3 regions of the Rhizobium sp. M1 genome follow, and region 3 is predicted to be linked to each of the others. Evidence: predicted binding sites of a transcription regulator. Region 3 holds the regulator's gene; each other region holds the start of a gene.
What was found. Region 3 encodes LexA, which represses DNA repair genes until DNA is damaged. Its sites were predicted from a motif close to TGTTCNNNNTGTGTTCNG; they were not measured.
Positions count from the first base shown of each region.

Region 1 (9,577 bases), on a different contig from region 3:
AGCCTTCCTCATAGACCGAGCGCTCGTCGGAGGATTTGACGATCTCGGGGTTGATGAAGACCTGCGGCTGCTTTTCCTCACCCTCGCGCGACACATCGATGACGAGCATGCGGCGCGGCACGCCGATCTGGATGGCGGCAAGGCCGATGCCCGGCGCGTCATACATAGTTTCCAGCATGTCGTCGGCAAGGCGCTGCAGGTCGGCGTCCACCCGCTCGATCGGCTGGGACAGCTGGCGGAGAATGGGATCGGGAAGAATGATGAGTGGCTTGATGGTCATGGGCGTTCCCATAACCCATCTTTTCTCACTATGGAATTATCCGGCGGGCGGGGAAGACGCTTTTTTGCATCCCCGCCCGGAATTTTGCCATATTCGCGTCAAGCCGCACGGCGGGCAGCGGTGACGGCGCGGCCTTCCGGCCGGGCGCGGAAGTGCTGCAGCAGCTCGATCAGCTTGCCCACCTCATCGGTGAGGCGGCGGGTTTCCGCCGAGGTGCGCTCGACCATGCCGGAATTCTGCTGGGTGATTTCGCCCATGCTGCGGATCGCCACGCTGACCTCGTTGACGCCGGTTGCCTGATCGCGGGCGGCGGCGGCAATATCGGCGACGAAGCGGTTGATGATATCGATGCGGCTGATCATGTCGTTCAGCGCCTCGCCGGTGCTGGAGACGATGCCCACACCCTGATTGACCTGGGTCGAGCTCTGCGAGATCAGGTTCTTGATCTCCTTGGCGGCTTCAGCCGTACGCTGGGCGAGCTGGCGGACTTCCTGGGCGACGACGGCAAAGCCCTTGCCGGCATCACCGGCGTGCGCCGCTTCGACGCCGGCATTCAGCGCCAGCAGATTGGTCTGGAAGGCGATCTCGTCGATGACGCCGATGATCTTGGAGATTTCGGTCGAGGATTTTTCGATGCCGGCCATCGCCGAGACGGCGCTGGTGACGAGTTCACCTGAATTCTTCGCCTTCTGCTGTGTCTCACGCACGGCGCCGGAAGCCTTTTCGGCATTGGCGGCGGTCTGGCCGACGCTGACGGAAAGCTGCTGCAGGGCGGCCGAGCTTTCCTCGACGCCGGCTGCCTGCTGGGCGGTGCGCAGCGCCAAGTCGTTCGTCGCATTGGAAATGACGTCGGCACCGCTCATGATCTGGCCCGACGTGTCGCGCACGGATGCGAAGGATTGGCGAAGGGCGCTGACGGCGCGGTTGTAATCCTCGGCCATCTGCCTGAAATCACCCGGCAGGTCGGATGGCAAAGTGGCTTCGAGATCGCCGTTCGACAGTGCTTCCAGGCCGCGGCGCAGCTGCTCCAGTGCGATGGCCTGGTCGGATTGCGCCTTGGCGCGCTCCTCTTCCAGCGCACGGCGCTTGGCTTCCAGCGTCTCGAGATAGACCGAGATGGAATAATCCATGTCGAGCATGCCTGATTTGATGACGGCGGACAGCTTCTCGGCCAGTTGCCTGCCCTGCTGGCGCGCGAAGACCGACGGCCACTGCTTCTCCATGATGCCCTTGACGAGCTCGGACATGACGATGGCATAGCCGCCGATATACCAGCGCGGCTCCAGCCCGATGCGGGCATGCGTGCGGCCGACGGCAGTCACGCCTTCGACATAGCGCTCATCAAACGCACCGCTTGCAAGATTGGCCCAATGATCCTGCTGCCGCTTCTTGGCATGGCCGACATGGTTCCTGTCCGTGAAGAAGCTCGAGACAGCGGGAGTCCTGGCGATCTTGGCGTAGAATTTATCGAGGGCGCCGCCGATCAGCTCGGCAATCACAGGGCGCAGCTCCCGCATCGACTTGCGCGCCGCCTCGTCCAGTTCGATGAAATCGAGACGCTGCTTGAGCGCGCTGTCGGTCTGCTGGGATGTCATGGGTATCTCTGTATTTGGCGCGACGGCGCGGGAGGGAATTCTGCGTCACAGCTTTTGGCGAATATGGTTGAGCAATCGTTAAATCCGGCCGCGATTTTCCGCGTTGGCCGGCAAGGCGCGGCGGCCTCCAGAGATATTGAGGAGCGCCGATTTCGTTCACGTTTTGATCTATATCTTGCCGCATCTTCTGTTATGGTTGCGCCATGACCGTCATTTCCGAATCGCTCGCAGCTTCCGTCGCCTCGATCAGCCCGGCCATGCTGGCGCTGGCCGGCGGCGTTCTTGCAGCCCTCATCCTGCTGGTGATCGTCCTTTCTCTGCGCGCCGCCAGCCTTCGCCGCGAACAGGCGGAGGAGGCGGATCTGCGCGCCAGGGAAAGTGCGATGCGCATGGCCGAGCTTTTGAAAATCCAGGCGGAGATGCAGGGCCGCATCACGGCCATGGCCGAGGTCTTCGGCGCGCGGCAAAGCGAACTCAACCAGTCGATCAACCAACGCCTCGACGGCATGTCGCAGCGCATGAGCTCAACGATCACCGAGCAGACCAAATCGACGCATGAAAACCTGCAGCGGCTGCAGGAGCGGCTGGCGGTCATCGATGCGGCGCAGAACAATATCCAGACGCTCGCCAAGGACGTCGTCGGGCTGCAGGCGATCCTTTCCAACAAGCAGACGCGCGGCGCCTTCGGCCAGTCGCGGATGGAGACGATCGTTGCCGACGGCCTGCCGATGGGCGCCTACGCCTTCCAGCAGACGCTGTCCAACGGCTCGCGGCCGGACTGCACGATCCGCATGCCGAACGGCGCGCCGCCGCTCGTCATCGACGCGAAATTCCCGCTCGAGGCCTGGAACGCCATTCGCGACGCCGGCAGCCCCGAGGCCGGCAAGCTCGCCGGCCAGCAGTTCCGCCGCGACATGGAGATCCATATAAGGGATATTGCCGAGAAATACCTGATCCAGGGAGAAACCCAGGATACCGCCTTTCTCTTCGTGCCGTCCGAATCGATCTTTGCCGAGCTCCACGAAAATTTCGAGCCGGTGGTGCAGAAGGCGCACCGGGCGCGCATCGTCATCGTCTCGCCGTCGCTGCTGATGCTGTCGATCCAGGTTATCCAGGCCGTGCTCAAGGACCAGCGCATGCGGGCGCAGGCGCATCTGATCCAGGGCGAGGTGGCGCTGCTGATGGACGATCTCGGCCGCCTCGACGAGCGGGTGCGCAAGCTGCAGGGCCATTTCGCCATGGCGCAGAAGGATGTCGACATGGTCGTCACGTCAGCCGACAAGCTCACCAGGCGCGGCGCCAGGATCGAAGCGCTGGAATTCGAGGCGGGCGGCGATGCCAGGCCGGCCCGCGACGGCGAGACCCCGGCCAAATCGGTGGAAAGCCGCACCGGTCTTCTCAAGCTTCGGGTGGTTGACGAGGAGTGACCGCTTCGGGCAGTGTCTGCCCCGCATTTCATACAAGAGTTGGAACATGACGTCGCCCGCGTGTTCCAAAGGACGGGACATCCTCATGATCACAGTTTTCGGGTCCATCAACATGGATCTCATCGCCACGACCGCGCGCCTGCCGAAGCCCGGCGAGACGGTCGCCGGCAACGGATTTGCCACGGCCGCCGGCGGCAAGGGCGCCAATCAGGCGCTGGCAGCCCGCCGCGCCGGCCGCTATGTGCATATGGCCGGCGCCGTCGGCAAGGATGGTTTTGCCGCCGACGCACTCGCCCTGCTCGATGACGCCGGAACCGACCTCTCCCTGGTCAAGCATGTCGACGGTCCCACAGGCACGGCGCTGATCCTCGTCGGCGGCGATGGTGAGAACATGATCGCCGTGGTCCCCGGCGCCAACGGCTTGGTGACAGCTGGCGATGCCGAGACGGCGGTCGGCAGGATGAACGAAGGCGATATCCTGATGCTGCAGCTCGAAGTGCCGGTCGATGCCGTCGAACGTGCACTGTCGGCTGGCCGCGCCAAGGGCATCACCAGCATCCTCAACCTCGCGCCGCTGATCCCCGATGCGCCGCGTCTGGGGCGCCTGGCCGATATCGTCATCGCCAACGAAACCGAGTTCGAGCGGCTCGCCGGACAGGACGGCATGGACGCCGAAGCACGCGAGGCAGCCCTTCACCGCCTGCACCAGGAGACCGGCCAGACGCTGATCGTCACACTCGGCGGCGATGGCGTCATCGCCATCCGCGACGGGGTCATTTCCAGGGCGCAAGGCCTGAAAATCGATCCGGTCGATACGGTGGGGGCGGGAGACACCTTCTGCGGTTATTTCGCCGCAAGTCTCGATGACGGCCTCGATTTTCCCACCGCGCTGCGCCGGGCGGCCGTCGCCGGCTCGCTCGCATGCCTCAAGGCGGGAGCGCAGCCATCGATCCCGTCAAGCAAGGACGTCGCGGACAGAATATAGTTTCAGTCTCTTTGCGAAGCCGCCGAGAAAACCCGTTAGTTTTGAGGGAATTTCTGCGGTTTTCCTTGCCTCGACCATTCGAGTTTCATTCAAATTTAAGGTATTTCCGGCGATCTTCCTCGTGATCGCCGGATCGTCGCGCTTGCGGATCCGCGGCTCATTCGGCTGCTCCATGACGGGGCGATGCCTTCGCTCCTGCGCCGGAGAATGCCCGTTCGGCGCATCCCATGCCCGAGGACTCCATGTTCATTTTTCGAATGAAATCGCTTGCGGCGAAGCTCATCGTCATCACCGGCATCGCCATCGCGCTTGTGCTGATCGTCTCGAACTTTTTCCTCATCGGCCAGACCCGGGACCGCGTCCAGACGCTGACGATGGATCAGGCCAATCTCGAGGCGAAATCGATCGCCAATGAGATCGCCGCCAATGTCGGTGAACTTGCCAGCGCCGCGCGCAGCATGACCGGTGTCATCGGCCGCGCCCATGAAGGCAAGTCGCTCGATCGCAAGGGCGTCATCAACGTCCTGAAGGCCAATATCGAGCAGAATGCCTTCGCCTTCGGCAGCTGGTTCTGCGAGAAGCTCGGCGCGTTTGACGGCAAGAGCACCGAGTTCGCCAACAACAAGGACGAGGGCGGAAACAAGAACGGCGTCTTCACGCCCTATTGGTCGAAGACCAAGGATGGCGGCGTCCAGTATTCGACTTTCGACGAAGATTATACTGCCGAATGGTGGAAGCTTGCCGCCGATAGCGGCAAGGGTGCGATCACGACGCCTTACATGGCCGAAGGCACCGACGTTCCGACGCTGCTGACCTCGATCGCCTATCCCGTCATGTCTGATGGTAAGATGATCGGCGTCGGCGGCGTCGACATCTCGCTGAAGTCGCTGACCGACAAGCTGCAGGCACTGCATCCTTTCGGCTCCGGCCGCGTGACGCTGCTGTCGCAGGCCGGCAACTGGATCGTCGCGCCGATCCCCGACCTGATGACCAAGCAATATGACGGCGAAGGCGCCGACATCGTCAAGGCGGCGCTGTCGAGCAAAGAGCCCGGCCTCGTCAGGAACCTGACCTATGACGGCCTCGATCCCTTCGACCGGGTCGTCTATCCCTTCGCCGTTCCCGGCGTCAACGCCACCTGGGTCGTGCTCGTCGACGTCCCGCATGCCGCCATCAACGCACCGGTCAAAGACCAGACCTATATGATGATCATCAACGGCCTGATCGTGCTCGGCGCCGTCATGCTCGCGCTCTATTTCGCCGTCCGTTCGCTGGTGCAGCGGCCACTCGGGGGGCTCGTCGCCAGCGTCAAGACGCTCAGCGATGGCCACTATGGCGAGCCGGTCGCAGCCCAGGATCGCAGCGACGAGGTCGGTTCGGTCGCCAAGGCGCTCGAAGGTTTCCGCTTTACACTCGCCGACACCAAGCGTCTCGAAGACGAGGCTGCCAGAGAACGGCAGGCGGCCGAGGCCGAGCGCGGCCGCTCGGAATCGGAACGCCAGGAATCGGTGTCGCTGCAGCGCCGTATCGTCTCGATTGTCGGCGCCGGCCTTTCCGAGCTGTCGCGGGGCAATCTCGGCCACCGCATCAGCGACGACTTCCCCGGCGAATACGGCAAGCTGAAGCAGGATTTCAACGCGGCGCTTGCAAGCCTCGAAGAGACCATCAACACCATGACCCTCAGCGTTGCCAATATCGGCTCGGGCACCGGCGAGATCAGCAACAGCGCCTCCGATCTCGCCAAGCGCACCGAACAGCAGGCGGCCAGCCTGGAGGAGACGGCGGCGGCGCTCAACGAGCTCACCGCGCAGGTCGATTCCAGCGCCGATAATGCCCGCACGGCGGCCGACAACGTCAGCCTCGCCTGCCAGGATGCCGAAAGGTCCGGCGAGGTGGTGCAGAAGGCGATCGCCTCGATGCAGGGGATCGAACAGTCTTCGACGGAGGTCTCGCGGATCATCGGCGTCATCGACGAGATCGCCTTCCAGACCAATCTGCTGGCGCTGAATGCCGGCGTCGAGGCGGCGCGCGCCGGCGAGGCCGGCAAGGGTTTTGCCGTCGTCGCCCAGGAAGTGCGCGAACTCGCGCAGCGCTCGGCCAACGCCGCCAAGGAGATCAAGACGCTGATCAACACCTCGGCCGTCCAGGTCAAGGAAGGCGTCGATCTCGTCGGGCGTGCCGGCGGCACGCTGCACAAGATCGCCGAACAGGTGATGGGCATCAACGACCTCATCCGGCAGATCTCGGCTTCGGCCAGCGAACAGGCGGTCGGGCTCAAGGAAATCAACCAGGCCATGAACCAGATGGACCAGGTGACGCAGCAGAACGCGGCGATGGTCGAGGAAGCGACCGCCGCCAGCGTGGCGCTCAACGACGAGGCGCAGACGCTGAAGGCGCTCGCCACACGCTTCCGGGTCTCCGGTTCGGGCAACGCTGCTCAGCTCACCGCCGTCGCCCAGCAGATGCGGGCGCCGGCTGCCCCAGCCGCCTCGCCTCGGGCCGCCGTCCCGGCAGCCCGCCGACCGGCCGCGCCGTCGCGCGGTTCCGCCGCCGTGGCGCAGGACAGCTGGGAAGAGTTCTGATCGTTCCGTTCCGTTCTATGATGAAAAAAGGCGCCTGCGAAATCAGGCGCCTTTTTTATCAGGAATAGAAGTGGTTCAGGCCGCGTTCGAGGTCTGCTCTTCGTTGAGGAAGGCGTAGATCGCAGAGGCGGAATCGGTGGCGCGCAGCTTTGCCACGAGATCATGATCACGCAGGACGCGGGCGATGCGCGACAGCGCCTTGAGATGATCGGCGCCCGCGCCTTCCGGCGCCAAAAGCAGGAAGACGAGATCGACCGGCTGGTCGTCCAGCGCTTCGAAATCGACCGGCTGCTCCAGCCGCGCGAAGATGCCGACGATCGAATGAATGTTCACCAGCTTGCCGTGGGGAATGGCGATACCGTTGCCGACGCCGGTCGAGCCCAGGCGTTCGCGCTGCAGGATGACGTCGAAGATCTCCCGTTCGGAGAGCCCGGTGATCCTTGCGGCTCGTGCCGCCAATTCCTGAAGCAACTGTTTCTTGGAATTTACTCTGAGGGCGGGAATGATCGCATCCTGATGGAGCAAATCTGCCAATGCCATTTCTTTTTCCTTCTGTCGCCGGGATCAGATGATGCGGGGGAGCGGCGGCGATACCGCCGCTCACCGCCCTGATCTCAGCCTTTGATATTGGCCGAATCGATCCAGCCAATATTCCCGTCGTGGCGACGGTAAACAATGTTCAGATGTTCCTTGCCGGGGCTGCGGAACAGGAGAAGCGGCTCGTCGGTCATGTCGAGCGCCATCACGGCGGTGGCGACCGACATGGTCTTCAGCTGCTTCGTGCTTTCAGCGACGATCGCCGGGGCGAAATCGTCGGGAATTTCATCCTCGTGATCAGGAACGGAGTCCATGACCGTGTAGGAGACTTCTGCAAAACCATTCAGGTGGTTTCCGGCATGATGGTCCTTCAGCTTGCGTTTGTAGCGGCGCAGACGCTTCTCGATGCGCTCGGAAGCGGCGTCGAAGGCAAGCTGGGGATCGGTTGCTTCGCCGGCGGCATGCAGCACCACTCCGCTGTCGAGATGAAGCTTGCAATCTGCCGAGAAACGAGAACTCGCCTTTTCGACGGTCACCTGGCCGGAATACCCCCCGTCGAAGTATTTCGTGATGGCCATACCAATTTGGTCCTCGATCTTTTGACGGAAGGATTCACCAATTTCCATATGTTTCCCGGATACACGCACACTCATGGAGTTTCCCTTCTTATGGTCGTTTGCGGGTATCAGTTTACGCCAAGCCTCAGGTTCATCCAAGCACTTCGCGCAATCTCAAGCAAGATCGGCGTGGGCCTGCGGGTCCTCGGTGCCCTTGGGATGATGGGGATAACTTCAAAAGGCGCTCACGGCGTCGATTGCGGCGGGCTTCTAGCCAGAGCTTACCAAAAAGTCAATAGGGCGGAAAATGGCCAGCGGCGATGCGCGGGGAACGTGCGGAGGATTCCTTGCCGACAGGCGCTCCCGACGATCACCGCTTCGATGGCCTTCAACGCTTCGCGCTTAAGCTGTGCCGCCCTACGGGTATCATTATTGCAGTGACACCACTGCTGTCCGGTTGGCGTCGACGGCTGCCTCTCACCCTGACCTACCGGGGTCGAGGTCCGCGGCTCGACCTGGCTGGTGGCGGGCGGCGACCTCTTAGAGCGACAATTGAATTGTCTAAAGCGCTGAGAAACGTTTGATACGCAATAGAATCAACACCGTGCAACAAGTCCACCAAATTTAGCCGGAGAGCGGTGTGGTGACACCTGATATGGCTGGCGATGCGGTCGAACCCGGCGCCTGGATGAGACCCGCGTCAGAAGCCCGCGACCTTGGCGAGCGCCCGCTTCTCGCGGCGGCGCTGGACCGAGGAGGCGATGTTCATCGCTTCCCGGTATTTCGCCACCGTGCGACGGGCGAGATCGATGCCGCCCTTCTTCAGCATATCGACGATATCGTCATCGGAGAGCACCGCGTCCGGGCTCTCCTGCATGATCAGGGCGCGGATCTTGTGACGCACGGCCTCGGCCGAATGGCTGTCGCCGCCTTCGACGGCGCTGATCGACACGGTGAAGAAATATTTAAGCTCGAAGAGGCCGCGCGGCGTCAGCATGTATTTGTTCGAGGTGACGCGGCTGACGGTGGATTCGTGCATCTTGATCGCCTCGGCGACCGTCTTCAGGTTCAGCGGCCGCAGGTGGTCGACGCCGTTGAGCAGGAAGGCATCCTGCTGGCGGACGATCTCGCTTGCCACCTTCATGATGGTTTTCGCCCGCTGGTCCAAGCTGCGCGTCAGCCAGTTGGCGCTCTGCAGGCACTCGGACAGGAAGGCATGATCCTCACCGTTCCTGGTCACGCGCGAAAAATACGACTGGTTGACCAGCACGCGCGGCAGCGTATCCGGATTGAGCTCGACCAGCCAGCCGCCGTCTGCCGACGGCCTGACGACGACATCGGGCATGATCGCTTCGGAAACACCCACCTCGAAACCGCTGCCGGGTTTCGGATTGAGCTGGCGGATCTCACCGAGCATGTCGAGAAGGTCTTCCTCGTCGACGCCGCAGAGCCGCTTCAGCGTGGCGAAATCGCGCCGCGCCAGCAGTTCGAGATTGTCGACCAGCGCCTGCATGGCAGGGTCGTAGCGGTCCTTCTGCCTGAGCTGGATCGCCAGGCATTCGGCGAGGCTGCGGGCGAAAACCCCCGGTGGATCGAGCGTCTGCAGGGCGGCAA
Region 1 is NZ_NWSW01000021.1:89,772-99,348, forward strand. Features, by position in the region: gene def (peptide deformylase) at 1-280, opposite strand, end outside; gene CO655_RS21240 (globin-coupled sensor protein) at 379-1,875, opposite strand; gene CO655_RS21245 (DNA recombination protein RmuC) at 2,079-3,302, shown strand; gene CO655_RS21250 (ribokinase) at 3,388-4,287, shown strand; gene CO655_RS21255 (methyl-accepting chemotaxis protein) at 4,530-6,869, shown strand; gene ptsN (PTS IIA-like nitrogen regulatory protein PtsN) at 6,945-7,409, opposite strand; gene raiA (ribosome-associated translation inhibitor RaiA) at 7,484-8,059, opposite strand; gene rpoN (RNA polymerase factor sigma-54) at 8,664-9,577, opposite strand, start outside.
Region 1: a site for LexA is predicted at 2,029-2,046, ahead of CO655_RS21245 (DNA recombination protein RmuC). Genes of this name have one in related genera too.

Region 2 (9,577 bases), on a different contig from region 3:
GGTCAAGACCGCTGAAGAAGGGGCTGCCGGCGTGCTGTTTTCGGTCGGCGGCGCGCTGAACCGCGACGGCGCCGAGGACATCGTCTCGCTCTACCTGCAGACGGCCAAAGCACTCGACCCGAACAGCGCCGATACGCTGGTGCTTCTCGGCGGCATCGCCGAGAAGCAGAACCAGATGGACCGCGCCATTGCGCTCTACAAGAAGGTGCCGGAAAATTCGCCGATGCGGCGCATCTCCGAGCTGCAGCTCGGCCTTGCCCTTGCCCAGGGCGGCAAGGTGGACGAAGCGCGCAAGCACCTGCAGGCGCTGATCGCCTCCGATCCGAAGGACATCCGCAGCTACCTCGCCTATGGCAGCGTGCTCTCCGATGCCAAGGACTATGAGGCGATGGCCGCCAATTACGACAAGGCGGTCGAAGCGATCGGCCCCATTGCCGGCCGCGCCAACTGGAGCGTCTTCTTCCAGCGCGGCATCGCCTATGAGCGGCTGAAGAAGTGGGACCAGGCCGAACCGAACTTCCGCAAGGCCCTGGAGCTTAATCCCGACCAGCCGCAGGTGCTGAACTATCTCGGCTATTCCTGGATCGACATGAACCGGAACCTCGACGAAGGCCTCGGCATGATCAAGAAGGCCGTCGAGCTTCGCCCTGACGACGGCTACATCATCGATTCGCTCGGCTGGGCCTATTTCCGCCTCAACCGCTTCGACGATGCCGTCGACGAACTGGAGCGGGCCGCACAAATCAAGGCCGGCGACGCGACGATCAACGACCATCTGGGCGACGCCTATTGGCGCGTCGGCCGCAAGCTCGAGGCCGTCTATCAGTGGAACCGGGCGCTCGCCTCCGAGCCGGAAGCCGCCGAAATTCCGAAGATCAAGGACAAGGTCGCCAACGGCCTGCCTCCTGCAAGCGACGATGCCAAGGCGGCCGACAAGAAGCAGCCGGATCCGGCGCCCGTCACCCCGCCGCCGGTCGACAAGAAATCCTGACGGGCGGCAAACATGCCTGAAGAGGGCCTGGCCGAGGGTGAATCAAAGAAATAGAGCATGATGTCGTCCGAAAACCGCTCACACTTTTCGGCATCATGCTCGGGCGTCACCGAAGAGGCGCGCGCGAAGATCAACCTCGCCTTGCATGTGACCGGCCAGCGGGCGGACGGCTACCATCTGCTCGACATGCTGGTGACCTTCGCCGATTGCGGCGACCGGCTGGGCTTTCTGCCTGCACAGGCCGACGCTTTCACGCTGTCTGGCCCTTTCGGCAAGACGCTTGCCGGCGACGGTGGCACCAACCTGGTGTTGCGGGCCCGCGATCTCCTGCGCGAACAGCTCGGCGCCCTCGCCTTCCCTGTGCATATCCACCTGCAAAAGAACCTGCCGATCGCCTCCGGCATCGGCGGCGGCTCGGCCGATGCGGCCGCGACACTGCGCGGACTGATGCGGCTCTGGGGCATGGACTTGCCGGTAGAGGCGCTTGCCGGCCTCGCGCTGAAGCTCGGCGCCGATGTGCCGATGTGCCTTGAAAGCCGGCCGCTGATTGCCCGCGGCATCGGCGAAAGGATCGAAGCCGTGCCTGAGCTGCCGGCCTTTGCCATGGTGCTCGCCAATCCGCTGAAGGGCGTTTCGACGCCCGAGGTCTTCCGCCGGCTGGCGGCAAAGGACAATTCGGCCCTCAGCCTTGCTGCCGGCCTGTCCGGGACTTCCGGCTGGCTGACGGCGATCGGCTCGGCCCGCAACGATCTGGAGGCGCCGGCGCGCGAGCTGGTGCCGGAGATTACAATGATCTCGCAGATGCTGCAGGCCCATGGCGCGCTCATCACCCGCATGTCCGGCTCCGGCGCCACCTGCTTCGGCATTTTTACGAGCATGGCGGCGGCGCGCGAGGCGGCGTCAGCTCTTCACGGCGAGCGGCCCGACTGGTATGTCCAGGCGACGGAAACGGTTTCGGGAGGCATGTAATGGCAGGTCTGGACGAAAAGCGGCCGTTTATCGCCGTCGGCATCGCTGTCCTCACCGTCTCGGATACCCGCACGCCGGAAACCGACAAATCCGGCGATACGCTGGCGGCGCGGATCACCGAAGCGGGTCACCGGCTGGTCGAGCGGGCGATCGTGCCTGACGACCGCGACAAAATCGCCGCGCAGGTCAAGGCCTGGACCGAGCGGGGCGACATCGATGTCGTCATCACGTCAGGCGGCACCGGCTTTACCGGCCGCGATGTGACGCCGGAAGCGCTGGAGCCCTTGTTCGAAAAGCGCATGGACGGCTTTTCCGCCGTCTTTCACCGCATCTCCTACGAGAAGATCGGCACGGCGACGATCCAGTCGCGCGCCACGGCAGGTGTCGCCAATGCCACCTTCATCTTCGCCCTGCCGGGCTCGCCCGGCGCCTGCCGGGATGCCTGGGACGGCATCCTGAAGGGGCAGCTCGACTACCGCAGCACGCCGTGCAACTTCGTCGAGATCATGCCGCGTCTCGACGAGCATCTGAAACGCGGCGCACAGAAATAGAATTTCGCGAGAAGCCAATCCGAACGATCGCGGCGCGCTTTAGCCCTTTGTTTTTATGCATGTCGTTGTCGCTGAACCGCTGCACACTTCCGGGCGACATGCATTAGTTAGAGGTCGTAAGGCCCGGCAGAGACGGCATCGTTTCCCAGCTGTCACCCGACAGCAGGATGCAGCTGATGCCGTGAACATCCGTGACGACGAGCGTCCAGGTGCCGCTTTCGGCGGCGTAGACCTCCAGCACGGCGTTCTGGTTGACCAGCCCGACCGCCGTCAGCTTCTCAGCGAAATTCTTGTCCAGGAATTTGACGACGTCGGACCGGCCTGCGCAACTGAGCATCGCCTGCGATGCTGCCGAATGCGGATGCGCGATCATCAACGTCGCCGATATGACGGCCACAAGACCGTAAAGCATATGGCGGATCATGACGCACCTCCTTTCGCCGGAACCCGGCAGAAGAGGAGATTTTCGCCGACCTGTTCTGCCGTCCACCGGCATTCATGGCCATCCGTTGCGAAGCGCGGCGCTTCGGCGGCGCCATGAGCGAATTATAGCGCGAAATCTGATTGGGCGCCATTTTTTGCGTGATCTGGGGATGCTTCTGCGAAGGCGCTCCGCCTCTTAGAGAAAACCCCTCCCCAACCCCTCCCCACAAGGGGGAGGGACTAAGCTGTAGCGCCCGACGGCAACCAAAAGGAGAAGTCTTGCTGGCTGTTACCGTTCGCCGGATGGTTACGATGGAGGGTAACGTGAAGCGGTGCGGCAGTTAGCCCCTCCCCCTTGTGGGGAGGGGTTGGGGAGGGGTTTAGGGCGGGTCCCAACCGGACAGTCATGAACCAAGCCCAGACATAGTGAAGCGTAGAACCCTACCGCGCCGAGCGCGCCACCCAGGAAGGAATCAATTCGCTTGCGAGTTTACGCAGCTTCCGGCCCTTGGCGAAATCGGCAAGGCGCATGCCGCTCCGGGCGGCGGCCAGCGCTTGGCTCTTCGGCATCAGCAGGCCAAGTTCCAGCGGCGGCGCAGCGCGGCCGATGCGCTCGAAAAACGGGCGCCGGTAGCCGCGCGAGGCGGTGAAGCGCGCCGGCAGTTTGTTGAGCGCGATATATTCGGCAATCTCGTCGATCCAGCCCGACTGCGGGCGTGCACCCGGCTCGACGAAAAGCAGCCAGTCGCCGCGGGCGGACGCGACGATGTCCTTGATATCCCAATGCGAATGAAACCGGCAGCCGGCCGCGTCGGCGACCCGCGAGGTGCCGTCGCGCGAGCCGTGATCGAGGACGACCACATCGCCGACGAGACCCTCCACTGCGCCTGCCACCAGGACCGATAGGGTCTGGGCCAGCTCGGATTCCTGATCCTGACATTCGAGAACAACCGTCAACATTGCCTAGTCATAATGCGCCGCACAAATTTTTGCCAGCGGCGTTTTCCGTATTTTGTTCTTGCATTGTTCTCATTTTGCCGATAGGAATTTAATCATCAAAACGGGCGGAGGCGATCGCCTCCCGCCGCGGGAGAATCCGATGAGAGAGCAGTCCCTGGCAGGGCAGGCCGCATTCGCGCCTGCCAATACGGCAGATATTGCCGATGCGATGATCGTCTCCTCCGGGCTGAGGGTCGAGGTCGACCGGCGGCGCGGGCGCGGCGCTGGACTGAACCCGACCGGCCGCTTCGAGGCGCTGCAGCGGGAGACCTTTGATGACGGCTGGCAGACGCTGGAAGAGCTTCCGCCGTTCAAGACCGAGGTGCAGATCGAAAAGCCGCGCACGGCCATCACCCGCAACGAATCGCCCGACATCGGCTTCGACCGCTCGATCAATCCCTATCGCGGCTGCGAGCATGGCTGCATTTATTGTTTCGCCCGGCCGACACACGCCTATATGGGGCTTTCGGCGGGGCTCGATTTCGAGACGAAGCTGTTCGCCAAGCCGGATGCGGCCAAGCTGCTGGAGCGGGAGCTCGCCAAGCCCGGCTACAAGGTGCGGGCGATCGCGATCGGCACCAATACCGACCCCTATCAGCCGGTCGAGAAGGAATGGCGCATCATGCGCGGCATTCTCGAGGTTTTGAACAAGGCGAACCATCCGGTCTCGATTGTCACCAAGTCGGCGATGATCCTGCGGGATCTCGACATTCTGCAGGAGATGGCGGTGAAGAACCTGGTGCGCGTCGGCATCTCGGTGACCACGCTCGACCGCAAGCTTGCCCGGACGATGGAGCCGCGCGCCGCCACGCCGCCGCGTCGGCTGGAGACCATTCACACGCTGTCGGAAGCAGGGATCCAAACGGCCGTGATGGCCGCGCCGCTGATCCCGGCGCTGAACGATCACGAGCTGGAGCGCATCCTCGAATCGGCCAAGGCGGCCGGCGCCGTCGAGGCGAGCTATGTCATCCTGCGGCTGCCGCTTGAGGTCAGCCCGCTCTTCCGCGACTGGCTGTTGCAGCATTATCCCGATCGTTACCGGCATGTGATGTCGCTGGTGCGCTCGATGCGCGGCGGCAAGGATTACGACGCTGAATTCGGCAAGCGCATGAAGGGCGCCGGTCCCTATGCGTGGCAGATCGCCCGGCGCTTCGAAATGGCGGCAAGGCGTTTCGGCCTGACGCGGCGCGGTCTGCCGCTGCGCGACGATCTGTTCGTGCCGCCTGATGGCAGCGGCGTCCAGCTGTCGCTGCTCTGATTTATAGAATTTGCGCATCGGCCGATCGAGAAACCGCCCTGTTTTCGAGCCCGAGCGCAATTCCCGCGGATGGCCCTGACCGCCACCATCCGCCGGACCGTCCCCGGCCGCCGCCCTGATCCGGGGACTTGCGGGAAATCGGGTTGGCGTGCGAGGTTCAGCCGCATGAAACCTCGCACGCCACCCGATTCTCCCCTGCTTTTCGACACGGCTCCGCTCGTGCCGGATTTCCGCCTGGAACTCAAAGCCCGCAAGGCCGGCCACTGGCCGGTCGCCGGCGCCGACGAGGCCGGCCGCGGGCCGCTCGCCGGGCCGGTCGTCGCCGCCGCCGTCATCCTCGACCCGAAGCGCATCCCCGAGGGCCTCAACGATTCCAAGCAGCTTTCGGCGCAGCGGCGCGAGGAGCTGTTCGTGCAGATTCTCGCGACCGCGACCGTCTCGATCGCCTCTTCCAGCTCGACGCGCATCGACGAGACGGATATCCGCAAGGCAAGCCTCGACGCCATGCGCCGCGCCATCTGCAGTCTTGCCGTCCCGGCAAGCTACGTCCTGACGGACGGGCTCGACGTGCCGCCCGGCCTCGATTGCCCCGGCCAGGCCGTGGTCAAGGGCGACGCCCGCTCGGTCTCGATCGCCGCGGCCTCGATCGTCGCCAAGGTGACGCGCGACCGGATGATGGCCCGCGCCCACAATGTCTTTCCGGATTACGGCTTTGCCGCGCATGCCGGCTACGGCACGGCACAGCACCGCGCCGGCATCGAGAAACACGGCCCCTGCTCCCTGCACCGGATGAGTTTTCGGCCGTTGCGCAAGGGCGAGGACGGGCCTGAGACGGATGAGTTGATACCGGAATAGGACTTGGCTTCAGACTGCCGAGGGCCTGCCCCTCATCCGCCTGCCGGCACCTTCTCCCCGCTCGCGGGGCGAAGGGACAAGCCGCGCCCGCTTCCTCAAACCTCAACGCCGCGTTTGGCACGTCCCCTCGCCCCGTTTACGGGGCGAGGGTTAGGGTGAGGGGCAGTCTTTGGCGCCAGGCCACAGCCGCTGCGCGCACACCTCGGACCAAATAAAACGACTACCAACAACAAAAAGGCCGGGACATGCCCGGCCTTTCTTCATTCCATTCGATACCGCTCAGTTGAGCCGTGTCTTGACCTGGCCGACGGCATTGCCGAAGAGTTCGGACTGGACCTTGCCATCCGCCTTCTTGGCGAGCACCGTTTCGGCGGCCGCGATCGCCAGATCGACGGCGGCGGAACGGACCGCCTTCATCGCTTCGGCCTCGGCCTGCAGGATCTTCTGCTCGGAGAGCGCCGTGCGATTGGCGACGAATTCTTCCGTCTTCTTCTTCGCTTCGGCAGTCAGCATCTCGGCTTCGCGCTCGGCGGCGGCAACGATGTGCGCCGCCTCGGCTTCCGCTTCCTTGCGCTTGCGCTGGTATTCGGCGAGCAGGTGCTGGGCCTCCTCGCGCAGGCGCTTGGCTTCGGCCAGCTCGTTGCGGATCTGGTCGGCGCGGTCGTCGAGCGACCGTGCCATCATGCCGGGGACCTTCAGGTAGACAACCAGCGCCAGGAAGAGAACGAGGCCGACAAAGGCGAAGAAAGTCGCGTCAAAAGCAAATTCCATCGATCAAGCCTCCTTCTTGGCGGCCGCGACGGCAGCGGCGACATCAGCCTGGGCGGCATTGCCGCCAATCAGCTGTTCGACGACGGCAGCCGCCGTTTCTTCGGCAATAGTGCCGACATCGGCGAAAGCCTTCGCCTTGATGTCGGCGATGCGGACTTCGGCAGCCTTGATCTTTTCCGACAGGCTCGTCTCGACGGCGCGACGTTCCTCTTCGGCCTTGGCCTTGGCGGCGTCGCGGGCGGCGGAGCCGATCGCATTCGACTTGGCGCGGGCAGCAGCCAGTTCGCCTTCATAGGTCTGGACGGCAGCGTCAGCTTCCGCCTTCAGGCGGCCTGCTTCTTCCAGGTCCTGGGAGATGCGCGTGTGGCGCTGATCGAGAATGGCCCCGATGCGCGGCGCGATGACCTTTTGCATAAGGAGGTAGAAGACGCCGAACGTAATCACCAGCCAGAGCAGCTGGGACGAGAAGGTCGTCGAATCGAAGGGCGGGAACGGGCCACGGGCGTGTTCGCCTTCGGCTACGCCGGTCTCGGTATGGACCTCGCCTGCGGCCGGAGCGCCATGCGCATCCGTGCCGGTCGCTGCCGCCGGTGCTTCCTCAGCGTAAGCCGGGGTCACAAAAAACATGCTCACCTCCAGGTGGACTGCAAATGCAAAGGATCACGGCTTGCGGTCGCAGGCCGTGATCCATCTATCCGCCGATATCAGACGGCGAAGAGGAGGAGGAGAGCGACGAGCAGCGAGAAGATGCCCAGAGCTTCCGTAACGGCGAAGCCGAATACCAGACGGCCGAACTGGCTGTCAGCGGCAGACGGATTGCGCAGAGCGCCGGAGAGGTAGTTGCCGAAGATGTTGCCGAGGCCGAGAGCCGTACCGGCCATACCAAAGCAAGCCAGACCTGCACCGATGAACTTTGCTGCTTCCGCTTCCATGTTGAACTCCTTTGAAATGGTTGTTGCGGCGAATGACTGACGCCCTTTGACGTCGATGTCGTTATCCTTAGTGCCCGCCCGGATGGATCGCGTCGTTGAGGTACATGCAAGTCAGCACCGCAAAGACGTAAGCCTGGAGGAAGGCAACGAGGAACTCGAGACCGGTCAGGGCGACGGTCATGATGAGGGGAAGAACGGCTCCGCCGATACCGACTGCACCGAGGGCTCCAAGCGAGGCAACGAAGCCTGCGAACACCTTCAGCGTGATGTGACCGGCGAGCATGTTTGCGAAAAGACGCACGGAGAGCGAAATCGGACGGGACAGGAAGGAAATGATTTCGATCAGGACGACCAGCGGCAGCAGAAGGCCCGGCACGCCCGAGGGCACGAAGACGTTCAGGAAGTGAAAGCCGTGCTTATAGAAGCCGTAGACCAGGACCGTGCCGATGACGAGGATCGCCAGCGCGAAGGTCACGATGATCTGGCTCGTCACCGTGAAGAAATAGGGGAACATGCCGAGCAGGTTCGCCGTCAGGACGAACATGAACAGCGAGAAGACCAGCGGGAAGAACTTCATTCCCTGCTTGCCCGCGCCTTCCTTCAGCATATTGGCGATGAATTCATAGGACATTTCCGCGACCGACTGCGAACGGCCCGGCACGATGGCGCGGTTCGAGGTCGCGAAATAGAGGAAGCCTGCGGCAACGGCAGCCGAAGCGGCCATGAACAGCGATGCATTGGTGAACGAAAAATCAATTCCGCCGATTTCGATCGGGACAATCTTCTGGATCAGGAACTGATGAGTCGGATCGTTAGACACCGCTTGTTCTCTCTCTTTGGCCCGCAGGACGCGGGGTCATTGCACTGGACCGGGACCGGTCCTTATTTCTTGTCGTCCTTGTCGTCCAGGGGATGGGCCACCACCCCCGCAGAACGCAACACGTTCAGAACGCCGGCACAGAATCCGAGAAGCAGAAGAACAATCAACCCCCAAGGCGCCGTGCCAACAAAACGGTCGAGGAGATAGCCAAGGACGGCACCGACGACGATGGCGGAAATGAACTCGCTGGAAAGCTTCATCGCCTGGGCATAACCTTTGCGGCTTACCTCGGCGCGGGCTTCGCTTGCCTCGTCCACTTTCGCCTCGACGCGCTTGGTCGCGAGTTCCGCTTCCAGCTGCGCACGGCGCTTATCAAGACTTTCCTCGCGGTCGTCCGCCATGGATCTCTCCTCGCCTGCCCGTCGCCCGCACTCCCGCTACCCCGGTCATTCGGACCCCGGACGCGAAGGTTGAGACCCTTCCGGCCCGTTCTGAAGTCGCGCGCAACATAGTTTTAGGGATTGGTATAGTCAAGGCGTAGACAGCTTCTGTCCAGCGAGAAAATAACCCCGTCGAATCAAAGGGATAAAGCGATCATGGGTCGATCGTGCAAATTCGACGGAAAGAATCCGCTTTTCGGGGCCGGAAATCGGCCGGACCCGGACGATTTATCTCAGCTCCAGCCGCCGCCATAGGTGCGGTAGAAGACGTGGAGACCGATGCGGCCGACCTTTTCCATGGTCTTTGCCCATTTCGGGCGGACGTAGACGGCGTGGTAGTGCGTCGCCGAGCCCACCTGCGGCAGCCAGATCTTGCCTGATGTCACCGCCATCGCCACGTCGCGGGCGACCCGCCAGTGATATTCCGAATTCACCCTGTCCTTGATGGCGTCGCAGGCGAAGGAAAACTGGCAGCGGTTGCGCCAATCCTCGTTCTGATAGACGACGCCGCAGATGCTCTTCGGATAGGCGGGATTGCGGACGCGGTTGAGGATGACCTGGGCGACAG
Region 2 is NZ_NWSW01000002.1:86,003-95,579, reverse strand. Features, by position in the region: gene CO655_RS02615 (tetratricopeptide repeat protein) at 1-991, shown strand, start outside; gene CO655_RS02610 (4-(cytidine 5'-diphospho)-2-C-methyl-D-erythritol kinase) at 1,049-1,960, shown strand; gene moaB (molybdenum cofactor biosynthesis protein B) at 1,960-2,511, shown strand; gene CO655_RS02600 (hypothetical protein) at 2,615-2,935, opposite strand; gene CO655_RS02595 (glycosyl transferase) at 3,376-3,894, opposite strand; gene CO655_RS02590 (PA0069 family radical SAM protein) at 4,034-5,191, shown strand; gene CO655_RS02585 (ribonuclease HII) at 5,357-6,046, shown strand; gene CO655_RS02580 (F0F1 ATP synthase subunit B) at 6,326-6,817, opposite strand; gene CO655_RS02575 (F0F1 ATP synthase subunit B) at 6,821-7,444, opposite strand; gene CO655_RS02570 (F0F1 ATP synthase subunit C) at 7,522-7,749, opposite strand; gene CO655_RS02565 (F0F1 ATP synthase subunit A) at 7,817-8,569, opposite strand; gene CO655_RS02560 (AtpZ/AtpI family protein) at 8,632-8,970, opposite strand; gene CO655_RS02555 (cell wall hydrolase) at 9,243-9,577, opposite strand, start outside.
Region 2: a site for LexA is predicted at 3,948-3,965, ahead of CO655_RS02590 (PA0069 family radical SAM protein). Genes of this name have one in related genera too.

Region 3 (9,577 bases):
CTGCCGAACCTGATTGCCGATTACGCGGTCGTGCCGGAATATCTGAACGATGTCGTTCGCGGCGCAAGCCTCGCACGCTGGATGGAAAGGCTGTCGGCCGACACTTACCAGCTCAAGGCGATGAAGGAAGGTTATGAGCTCATCTGGCAGCGCATGCAGACTGAAAAGCCGCCGGGCGAATATGCTGCCGAAATCCTGCTCGACGTGCTGAAAAAGAAAAAACCCGGTCGTTTCTGACCGGGTTTTCTTTTGAGCCGATTGGTCTGAAGCGATCAGCGCTTCGAAACCGGGATGTAGTCGCGCTTCGGTTCGCCGACATAGAGCTGGCGCGGACGGCCGATGCGCTGCTCCGGATCCTCGATCATCTCGTTCCACTGCGCGATCCAGCCGACGGTGCGGGCAAGCGCGAAGAGCACGGTGAACATGGTCGTGGGGAAGCCCAGCGCCTTCAGCGTGATGCCGGAATAGAAGTCGATGTTCGGATAGAGCTTCTTCTCGATGAAATATTCGTCGGTGAGCGCGATGCGCTCGAGCTCCATCGCCACTTCGAGCAGCGGATCGTCCTTGATGCCGAGTTCGCCGAGTACTTCATGCGTCGTCTTCTGCATGATCTTGGCGCGCGGGTCGTAGTTCTTGTAGACGCGGTGGCCGAAGCCCATCAGGCGGAACGGATCGTTCTTGTCCTTGGCGCGGGCGATATATTCCGGAATATGATCGACGGTGCCGATCTCGTTCAGCATGTTGAGTGCTGCTTCGTTGGCGCCGCCATGCGCGGGGCCCCACAGGCAGGCGATGCCGGCCGCGATGCAGGCGAACGGGTTGGCGCCCGACGAACCGGCGAGGCGGACGGTCGAGGTCGACGCGTTCTGCTCGTGATCGGCATGCAGGATGAAGATGCGGTCCATGGCGCGGGCAAGCACCGGGTTGACCACATATTCCTCGCAGGGAACGGCAAAGCACATGCGCAGGAAGTTCGATGCATAGTCGAGGTCGTTCTTCGGGTAAACGAAGGGCTGGCCGATATGGTACTTATAGGCCATGGCGGCCAGCGTCGGCATCTTGGCGATCATCCGCAGGCTGGCGACCATGCGCTGATGCGGATCGGTGATATCGGTCGAGTCGTGATAGAAGGCCGACAGCGCGCCGACGCAGCCGCACATGACGGCCATCGGATGCGCATCGCGGCGGAAGCCGGTGAAGAAGCGGCTCATCTGCTCGTGCACCATGGTGTGATGCGTGACCCGATAGTCGAAGTCCTTCTTCTGCGCGGCCGTCGGCAGTTCGCCGTAAAGCAGGAGGTAGCAGACCTCGAGGAAGTCGCCATGTTCGGCGAGCTGCTCGATCGGGTAGCCGCGGTGCAGCAGCACGCCTTCGTCGCCGTCGATATAGGTGATTTTCGATTCACAGGATGCGGTCGAGGTGAAGCCCGGATCGTAGGTGAAGGAAGCGGTGTTCTTGTAGAGAGCACCGATATCGATGACGCTTGGACCGATCGTGCCGCTTTTGACGGCGAGGTCGACTGATTTGTCACCGATTTTTATTGTTGCGCTTTGATCCGTCATGCTGATCCTCCGAAATGTCGGTGGCGCCACAAAAGCGCCATAGGGGTTAAGCGTCCTTACCGATAGCTATATGATCGCGAAGCTAATGCCAAGTTACCGTGACGGCATTTTGTGCATTGCGGCATCACCTTTTAGGCACTGCAGCGATGAGCGGCACGCATAGCGGAAACCGATGATTCGACTGGTCTTTTCGCATTTGCGATTTTCGCTCGTATTTCAATCGATTATGCTTGCCGGATTTGCCCGGAGGTTGCATTCTGGGTGCCTGGGCAGGGTAAGTTCGGGCGGCGCATGCAGGAATTGACGACAGTCGAATTGCGGCCGCAAGCGGGCGTCGGTCTTGCCGATCCGGCCGATCTTCCTGCCCCAGCTGTGGTGATGCGGCCGGCGAGAACCCAGTCCGCGATGTCGTTGCGCCACCGGCTGCCGGCGGCAATGAGACAAGCGCTGCGTGCTGGCGGCCGGATGCTGAGCGAGGAGGCCGACCACGGCCGCCTGCTCCTGTTCTCGCCGGTCTTCCTCGGCGCCGGCGCGGCATACTGGTTTCTTGCTGCAACGGATTTTCCGCTCCTTCCATCGTTGCTCTGCCTGTCGGTACTGATGCTTGCGGTGCTCGTCGCCGGTCGCAGCCGGCCCGCCTTGCGGGCAACGCTTATGGCGCTTGCCCTCGTGGTATGCGGCATGCTCTGCGCGCGGCTCGAAAGCTGGCGGGCCTCGACTGTCATACTCGATTCATCCGTGACGACGACGGTGATAGGCCGCGTCGAGCGGCGCGAAGGCGACGATCGTAGGCGGTGGCGTTATGTTCTTGCCGTCACCGGCACCGAGGCGCCACAGGTGAAGCGGCCGCCGAGGCGTATAACCGTGATCGCCCGCGGCGCCGATACGCCTTTCGAGATCGGTGACGTCATCACCGGCCGAGCACGGTTGACGCCGCCGGCGGGGCCGGCGCTTCCCGAGCTCAACGACTTTTCCTTCGGTGCCTATTTCGATGGCATCGGCGCCAACGGCTTCTTCTACGGTGCGCCCGAGAAAGTCGATTCGCGGGCAGGCCCGCAGCCTGCGAGATCGACGTCCGAAGCTCTGCTCGAATGGCTTTACCAGTTGCGCAGCGGCATCGGCGATCGCATACGCTCGATCCTGCCCGGCGACACAGGCGCTTTTGCCGCTGCTCTGGTGACTGACGAGCGGCGCGCCATCTCGAAGGAAACGACGGAGGCGCTGCGCCAGTCCGGCCTTGCGCATATCGTGGCGATCTCGGGCCTCAACATGGCGTTGTCGGCCGGCATCTTCTTCGTCGGTTTCCGGATGCTGCTCAGCCTCGTTCCTGTTGTCGCTCAAGCCTATCCGACAAAGAAGCTCGCCGCGGCCGGCGCGCTCCTCGCCGTCACGGCCTACTTCCTGATCTCAGGATTCGGGGTTTCGGCCGAACGCGCCTTCATCATGATGGCGATCATGCTGATTGCCGTCTTCTTCGATCGGCCGTCGATCAGCCTGCGCAATGTCGTTCTCTCGGCGCTCGTCATCATCGCCATTTCACCCTCCGAAGTCTTGGGTCCGAGCTTCCAGATGTCCTTTGCCGCGACTTTGGCACTGGTATCGGGCTACCAGCTGTGGAAGGACCGGCGCGTCCGGGAAAACCCGTTGCTGAAGCTGCCGGTCCTGCGGCCGGTCGTGGCGGTCGCCGGTTTCCTCGGCGGCGTCTTCCTGACCTCGTTGATCGGTGGCTTTTCCACGGCGCTGTTTTCGATCGAGCATTTTCATCGCCTGACCGCTTATGGCCTGCCGGCAAACCTTGCGACGATGCCGATCATCTCCTTCATCGTCATGCCGGCCGGGCTGCTGGCTATGTTGCTCATGCCGTTCGGTCTGGACGCTCCGCTCTGGAAAGTGGTCGGCTTCGGCCTCGATCTGGTGATTGCGGTCGCCAAGACGGTGTCCGGCTGGGGCGGCGACATCGGCCTCGGCCGCTTGCCCGCCTGGTATTTCGCGGTCGCCGTGGCAGGCTTTCTGCTGCTGACGCTGCTCCGCACCCGGTTGCGCCATGCCGGCACATCGATCCTCGCCGTTTCGACGCTCATCCTGCTGATTCTGCCAGGGTCCCGGCCACCGGATCTGGTGATTTCCGAGGATGGTGGTCTGGTCGCGCTTGTCGCGACGGAGGCCATGGCTTCCAACCGTGAAAACCCGCCGGACTTCATCTTCGACCAGTGGCAAAGAGCGCTGGTCCTGCCGAGGCACCACCCGCCGAAGATGCTGGATGGTCCTGCCATCCCGCCACCGGGTGAGGACCGCCGCGTCAGGCTGTCCCGCGACCAGCAGAATGACGCGAGGGCGGCGATGGCGACCGCCGCAGCCGGCGGTGAGACAAATCGGTTTTCCTGCGTGAAGAAGGCCTGGTGTATAGCCAGGCTCGGCAATGGCCATGTCGTCGCCGTCATCGACAACGCCGCCTATCTCGGCCCGGCCTGCGACGCCGGCGAGATTGTCGTGACCGCGGTGCGCCTGCGTTTCGACCGTTGCCGCTCGGGTGCGACACTCTTCACCGGCGAGACGCTGCGTAGGACCGGTTCCGTCGAACTGCGTTTTGCACAGGAGGGATTCGAGGTCGCAACCGCATTCGATGCTTTGTCGCGTCCATGGATGCGCCATCGAGCCTATGATTGGCGCAAAGACAGTTTTACCGAAACCGGCCCGTCCGCTGTCAGTGATAACGGCGAATGAGGCCGACCAGCTTGCCCTGCACCTTGACCCGGTCGGGCCCGAAGATACGGGTCTCGTAAGCCGGGTTGGCGGCTTCGAGGGCGATCGAGGCACCCTTGCGGCGAAAGCGCTTCAGCGTCGCTTCCTCGTCGTCGACCAGCGCAACGACGATATCGCCGGGACTTGCGGTGCTGCCGTTGCGGATGATCACCGTGTCGCCGTCGAAGATGCCGGCGTCGATCATCGAATCGCCCTTGACCTCCAGCGCATAATGTTCACCCGAGCCGAGCATGTCTGAGGGAACGACGATGTCGTGCGTGTTGTTCTGGATCGCCGAGATCGGAACACCGGCGGCGATCCGGCCCATGACCGGCACGGACACAGTGTTGCCGTTGTCGGCGATCGGCTTTGCGGCAGGGGGGGCGGCGACCGGCTGGGGCTTGCCGAGGCTGCCTTCGATAACGCTCGGTGAAAAACCGCGGCGCGGCTGAAGACTGGGGCTATAGGCCTCCGGCAGCTTGATCACTTCCAGGGCCCGGGCCCGGTTCGGTAGGCGGCGAATGAAACCACGTTCCTCCAGCGCCGTGATCAGTCGATGAATGCCGGATTTCGAGGCGAGATCCAGGGCATCCTTCATCTCGTCGAAAGAGGGCGGAACGCCGGATTCCTTCATGCGCTCATGAATGAAAAGGAGAAGCTCCTGTTGTTTGCGCGTGAGCATCGACGTCAGACCCCGTGATTGAAACAAATCCAGAACAGACACTATATGTTCCATATGTGTTCCGCAAGTAGCTAAATTTCCGTAAAACTTCGCGCCAACTCGTCGAGATTTTTATTTTCATTCGCCGGATTGGCGCACATGTCTTGCATTGAGGGTGGTGCTGTCGCACATCTCTGGCGTGTCAGGAGGGATATCATGATCGCACATTCCGCCAAACCGCACCCGCTGGATCATGTCGTGCTGCCCGTCGTCAATATCGACCTGGCGCGCGAAAGGCTCGGCAAGCTCGGCTTTACCGTCGCCGCCGATGCGCGCCATCCGTTCGGAACGGAAAATGCCTGCGTCTTTTTCGCCGACAAGACCTATATCGAGCCGCTCGGCGTGGCGAGTGTCGAGGAGAGCGAGACAGCGGCCCGCCACGGCAATGTCTTCATCGCCCGCAATCGCGCCTTCCGCTTCCGCTGCGGCGAGGAGGGACTTTCGGCGTTGGCCTTCCTCACCGAGGATGCCGGCCTCGATCATCGGCGATTCGTGGGTAGCGGCGCGAGTGCCGGCGAGATGTTGCAGTTCAGCCGGCCGATGCGGATGCCGGACGGTTCGGAAAGCGTCGGCAGCTTCAAACTGGCCTTTTCAGGAGATCTGCGCGCGCCCGACTTCTTTCTCTTCACCTGTCAGCGCATCAATTCGTTCCCGGCCGGTCGTGCCGCTCTGGAGACGCATGCCAATGGCGTGACCGGCATTGCCGAGATCGCCCTTTGTTCGCCGGAGCCGGCTGCATTTGCCGCCTTCGTTGGTCTTGCGGTCGGGCAGACGGTGGTGGAGAAAACCGGTTTCGGCATGAAGATCGCGGCATCCAATGCCAAGATCAGCCTGATGACGCCGGAAGGGCTGGAGGCCTATTTCGAGCTTGTCGTTTCCGCCGCCGATCGTGGCCTGCGCGGTCAGGCAATCCTCTTCACCGTCACCGATCTTGCCGTGACAGAAGCGCATTTGGCTGCTAACGGAGTGACATACACACGCAAGAACAATCGCATTCTGGTGAAGCCCACGCCCGGGCAGGGCGCGCTTTTTGCCTTCGAGGAACCACGATGAGCACTGATACCAATTCCGAGGTCAAGATCGGCGAAGGCGAAGGCCAGGTCACCTTTTCCAATACCGGGCGCCTGTCGCTGATTGCCGGCCCCTGCCAGATGGAGAGCCGTGACCACGCCTTCATGGTCGCCGGTACGCTGAAGGAGCTCTGCGCAAAGCTCGGTATCGGCCTCGTCTACAAGAGTTCCTTCGACAAGGCGAACCGCACCTCGCTCTCGGCAGAGCGCGGCATCGGGCTTGAAAAGGGCATGGAGGTCTTCGCCGACCTGAAGAAGGAATTCGGCTTTCCCGTCCTGACCGACGTTCACACCGCCGAGCAATGCGCCGAGGTGGCGGAGGTGATCGACGTTCTGCAGATCCCCGCCTTCCTCTGCCGCCAGACCGATCTTCTGATCGCCGCTGCCCGGACCGGCCGCGTCGTCAACGTCAAGAAAGGCCAGTTCCTCGCCCCCTGGGATATGAAGAACGTCCTGAAGAAGCTCAATGCCAGCGGCAATCCGAACGTGCTGCTGTGCGAGCGCGGCGCTTCCTTCGGCTACAATACGCTGGTTTCCGACATGCGCTCGCTGCCGATCATGGCGGCGATGGGCGCGCCCGTCATTTTCGATGCGACCCATTCCGTCGCCCAGCCGGGCGGGCAGGGCGAATCCTCGGGCGGTCAGCGCGAATTCGTTGAAACGCTGGCGCGCGCAGCCGTGGCGACGGGAATTGCCGGCGTCTTCCTCGAAACCCACCAGGACCCTGACAACGCGCCGTCCGACGGCCCGAACATGGTTTATCTCAAGGACATGCCGCGCTTGCTTGAGAAGCTGCTTGCCTTCGACGCGGTCGCCAAGGCTTGATGTTCAACAGGCTGACATGATCGTGGTTTAGGCCACGTCAGAACGCTGCCTCGCAGGCGGGAATTGCGGCATTGTAATTTGCCCGCCTTCGATTATGACAGGCTTCGAACGATTGATCACCCACCGAGCAGGAAGAACCCATGACTGCAATCACCGATATCATCGCCCGCGAGATTCTCGATAGCCGTGGCAATCCCACCGTCGAAGTCGACGTCTACCTCGAAGACGGCAGCATGGGCCGCGCGGCCGTTCCCTCTGGCGCCTCGACGGGTGCCCATGAGGCGGTCGAGCTGCGCGACGGCGGCAAGCGCTACCTCGGCAAGGGCGTCGAAAAGGCGGTCGAGGCCGCCAACACCGAGATCTTCGACGCCATCGGCGGTATCGACGCCGAAAACCAGATCCAGATCGACAACATCATGATCGAACTGGACGGCACCCCGAACAAGTCGCGTCTCGGCGCCAACGCCATCCTCGGCGTGTCGCTCGCCGTCGCCAAGGCTGCCGCCCAGGCCTCCGGCCTGCCGCTCTATCGTTATGTCGGCGGCGCTTCGGCGAGCCTGCTGCCGGTGCCGATGATGAACATCATCAACGGCGGCGCTCATGCCGACAATCCGATCGACTTCCAGGAATTCATGATCCTGCCGGTCGGCGCCGATACGATCGCCGAAGCCGTGCGCATGGGTTCGGAAGTCTTCCACACGCTACGCAAGGAGCTTGCCGCCCAGGGCCACAACACCAATGTCGGCGATGAAGGCGGTTTCGCACCGGGTCTGAAGAGCGCTTCGGAAGCCCTCGACTTCATCGTCAAGTCGGTTGAGAAAGCCGGCTACAAGCCGGGTGAGGACATTTACCTCGGCCTCGACTGCGCCTCGACCGAATTCTTCAAGGACGGCAAATACGTTCTCGAAGGTGAAGGCCGCACGCTCGAATCGGGCGCCATGGCCGAATATCTGGCCGAGCTCGCCGGCAAATACCCGATCATCTCGATCGAGGACGGCATGGCCGAAGACGACTGGGATGGCTGGAAGGCGCTGACCGACCTGATCGGCAATAAGACGCAGCTCGTCGGCGACGATCTCTTCGTCACCAACTCCGCCCGCCTTCGCGACGGCATTCGCATGGGTGTCGCCAACTCGATCCTCGTCAAGGTCAACCAGATCGGTTCGCTGACGGAAACCCTCGACGCGGTCAATACGGCGCACAAGGCGGCCTACACCGCCGTCATGTCCCATCGCTCCGGCGAAACCGAGGATTCGACCATTGCCGATCTCGCGGTTGCCACCAACTGCGGCCAGATCAAGACGGGTTCGCTGTCGCGTTCCGACCGCCTTGCCAAATACAATCAGCTGATCCGCATCGAGGAAGGCCTCGGCCCGCAGGCGCAGTATGCCGGCCGCTCGATCATCCGCGGCTGATCGAATCTGAACGTCAATGGCTTAACCCGCGCCCTCCCGGCGCGGGTTTTTTATTGCTCATATTTACGGTCAACGAACGGTTAATCTCTGCGCGTTATGCTGAACGAATTGGTAATGCGTTCAAGAGCATACGTGTATGTGGACAAAGCATCATAAGAAGAGAAAATTCGGCCGGTTCGTCATCCCGGCCATGACGGTCGCCTTCCTCTCCTATTTCGGTTATCATTGCGTTCACGGCGATTACGGCCTGCGGGCGACGGAGACGTTCGAGCGTCAGCGTGTCGCGCGCGAAAAAGAGCTTGCGGTGTTGAAGGCGAAGCGCGAACATCTGGAAAGCCAGGTCGCGCTCCTCAGTGACGGTTCGCTCGACAAGGACATGTTGGACGAAAAGGCGCGATATCAGCTGAATATGTCGCGCGCGGACGAGATCGTCATATTCAACCACTACTCCAATTAACCGGAATTCGGTTAATTCTTATTTCTGCTTTATTTCCAATAGTTTAGTGCCGAATATGAGCCATGCAATTATGGCATTGCTGTGGTCAAATTTCTTCCCTATGGTACGCGCCACCGAGAAACGACAAACCCATAGGGAGGGTTGAATGGCGCCGCGAAAGACCGCGACCGTTTCCAGCCGCAAAACTGCAGCAAAACCAGCAGCCAAAGCATCGAATGGAGGCCCGGTAGCCGACTTCGATCGGGATGAGGAACTCAAGGCCTATCGCGAGATGCTTTTGATCCGCCGCTTCGAGGAGAAGGCCGGTCAGCTTTACGGCATGGGCTTCATCGGCGGCTTTTGCCATCTCTACATCGGTCAGGAAGCTGTCGTCGTCGGCATGCAGATGGCGCAGAAGGAAGGCGACCAGGTCATCACCGCCTATCGCGACCACGGCCATATGCTCGCAACCGGCATGGAAGCGCGCGGTGTCATGGCCGAGCTGACCGGGCGCCGCAGCGGCTATTCCCACGGGAAGGGCGGCTCGATGCACATGTTCTCGAAAGAGAAGCATTTCTACGGCGGCCACGGCATCGTCGGCGCCCAGGTTTCGCTCGGAACCGGTCTTGCCTTTGCCAACCATTACCGCGGCAACGGCAATGTCTCGATCGCCTATTTCGGCGACGGCGCCGCCAACCAGGGCCAGGTCTACGAGAGCTTCAACATGGCCGCTCTCTGGAAGCTGCCGATCGTCTATATCGTCGAGAACAACCGCTACGCCATGGGCACGTCGACGGCCCGCGCCA
Region 3 is NZ_NWSW01000034.1:56,406-65,982, forward strand. Features, by position in the region: gene lpxB (lipid-A-disaccharide synthase) at 1-237, shown strand, start outside; gene gltA (citrate synthase) at 273-1,562, opposite strand; gene CO655_RS26815 (ComEC/Rec2 family competence protein) at 1,854-4,286, shown strand; gene lexA (transcriptional repressor LexA) at 4,267-4,986, opposite strand; gene CO655_RS26825 (VOC family protein) at 5,182-6,078, shown strand; gene kdsA (3-deoxy-8-phosphooctulonate synthase) at 6,075-6,920, shown strand; gene eno (phosphopyruvate hydratase) at 7,061-8,335, shown strand; gene CO655_RS26840 (septum formation initiator family protein) at 8,472-8,792, shown strand; gene pdhA (pyruvate dehydrogenase (acetyl-transferring) E1 component subunit alpha) at 8,938-9,577, shown strand, end outside.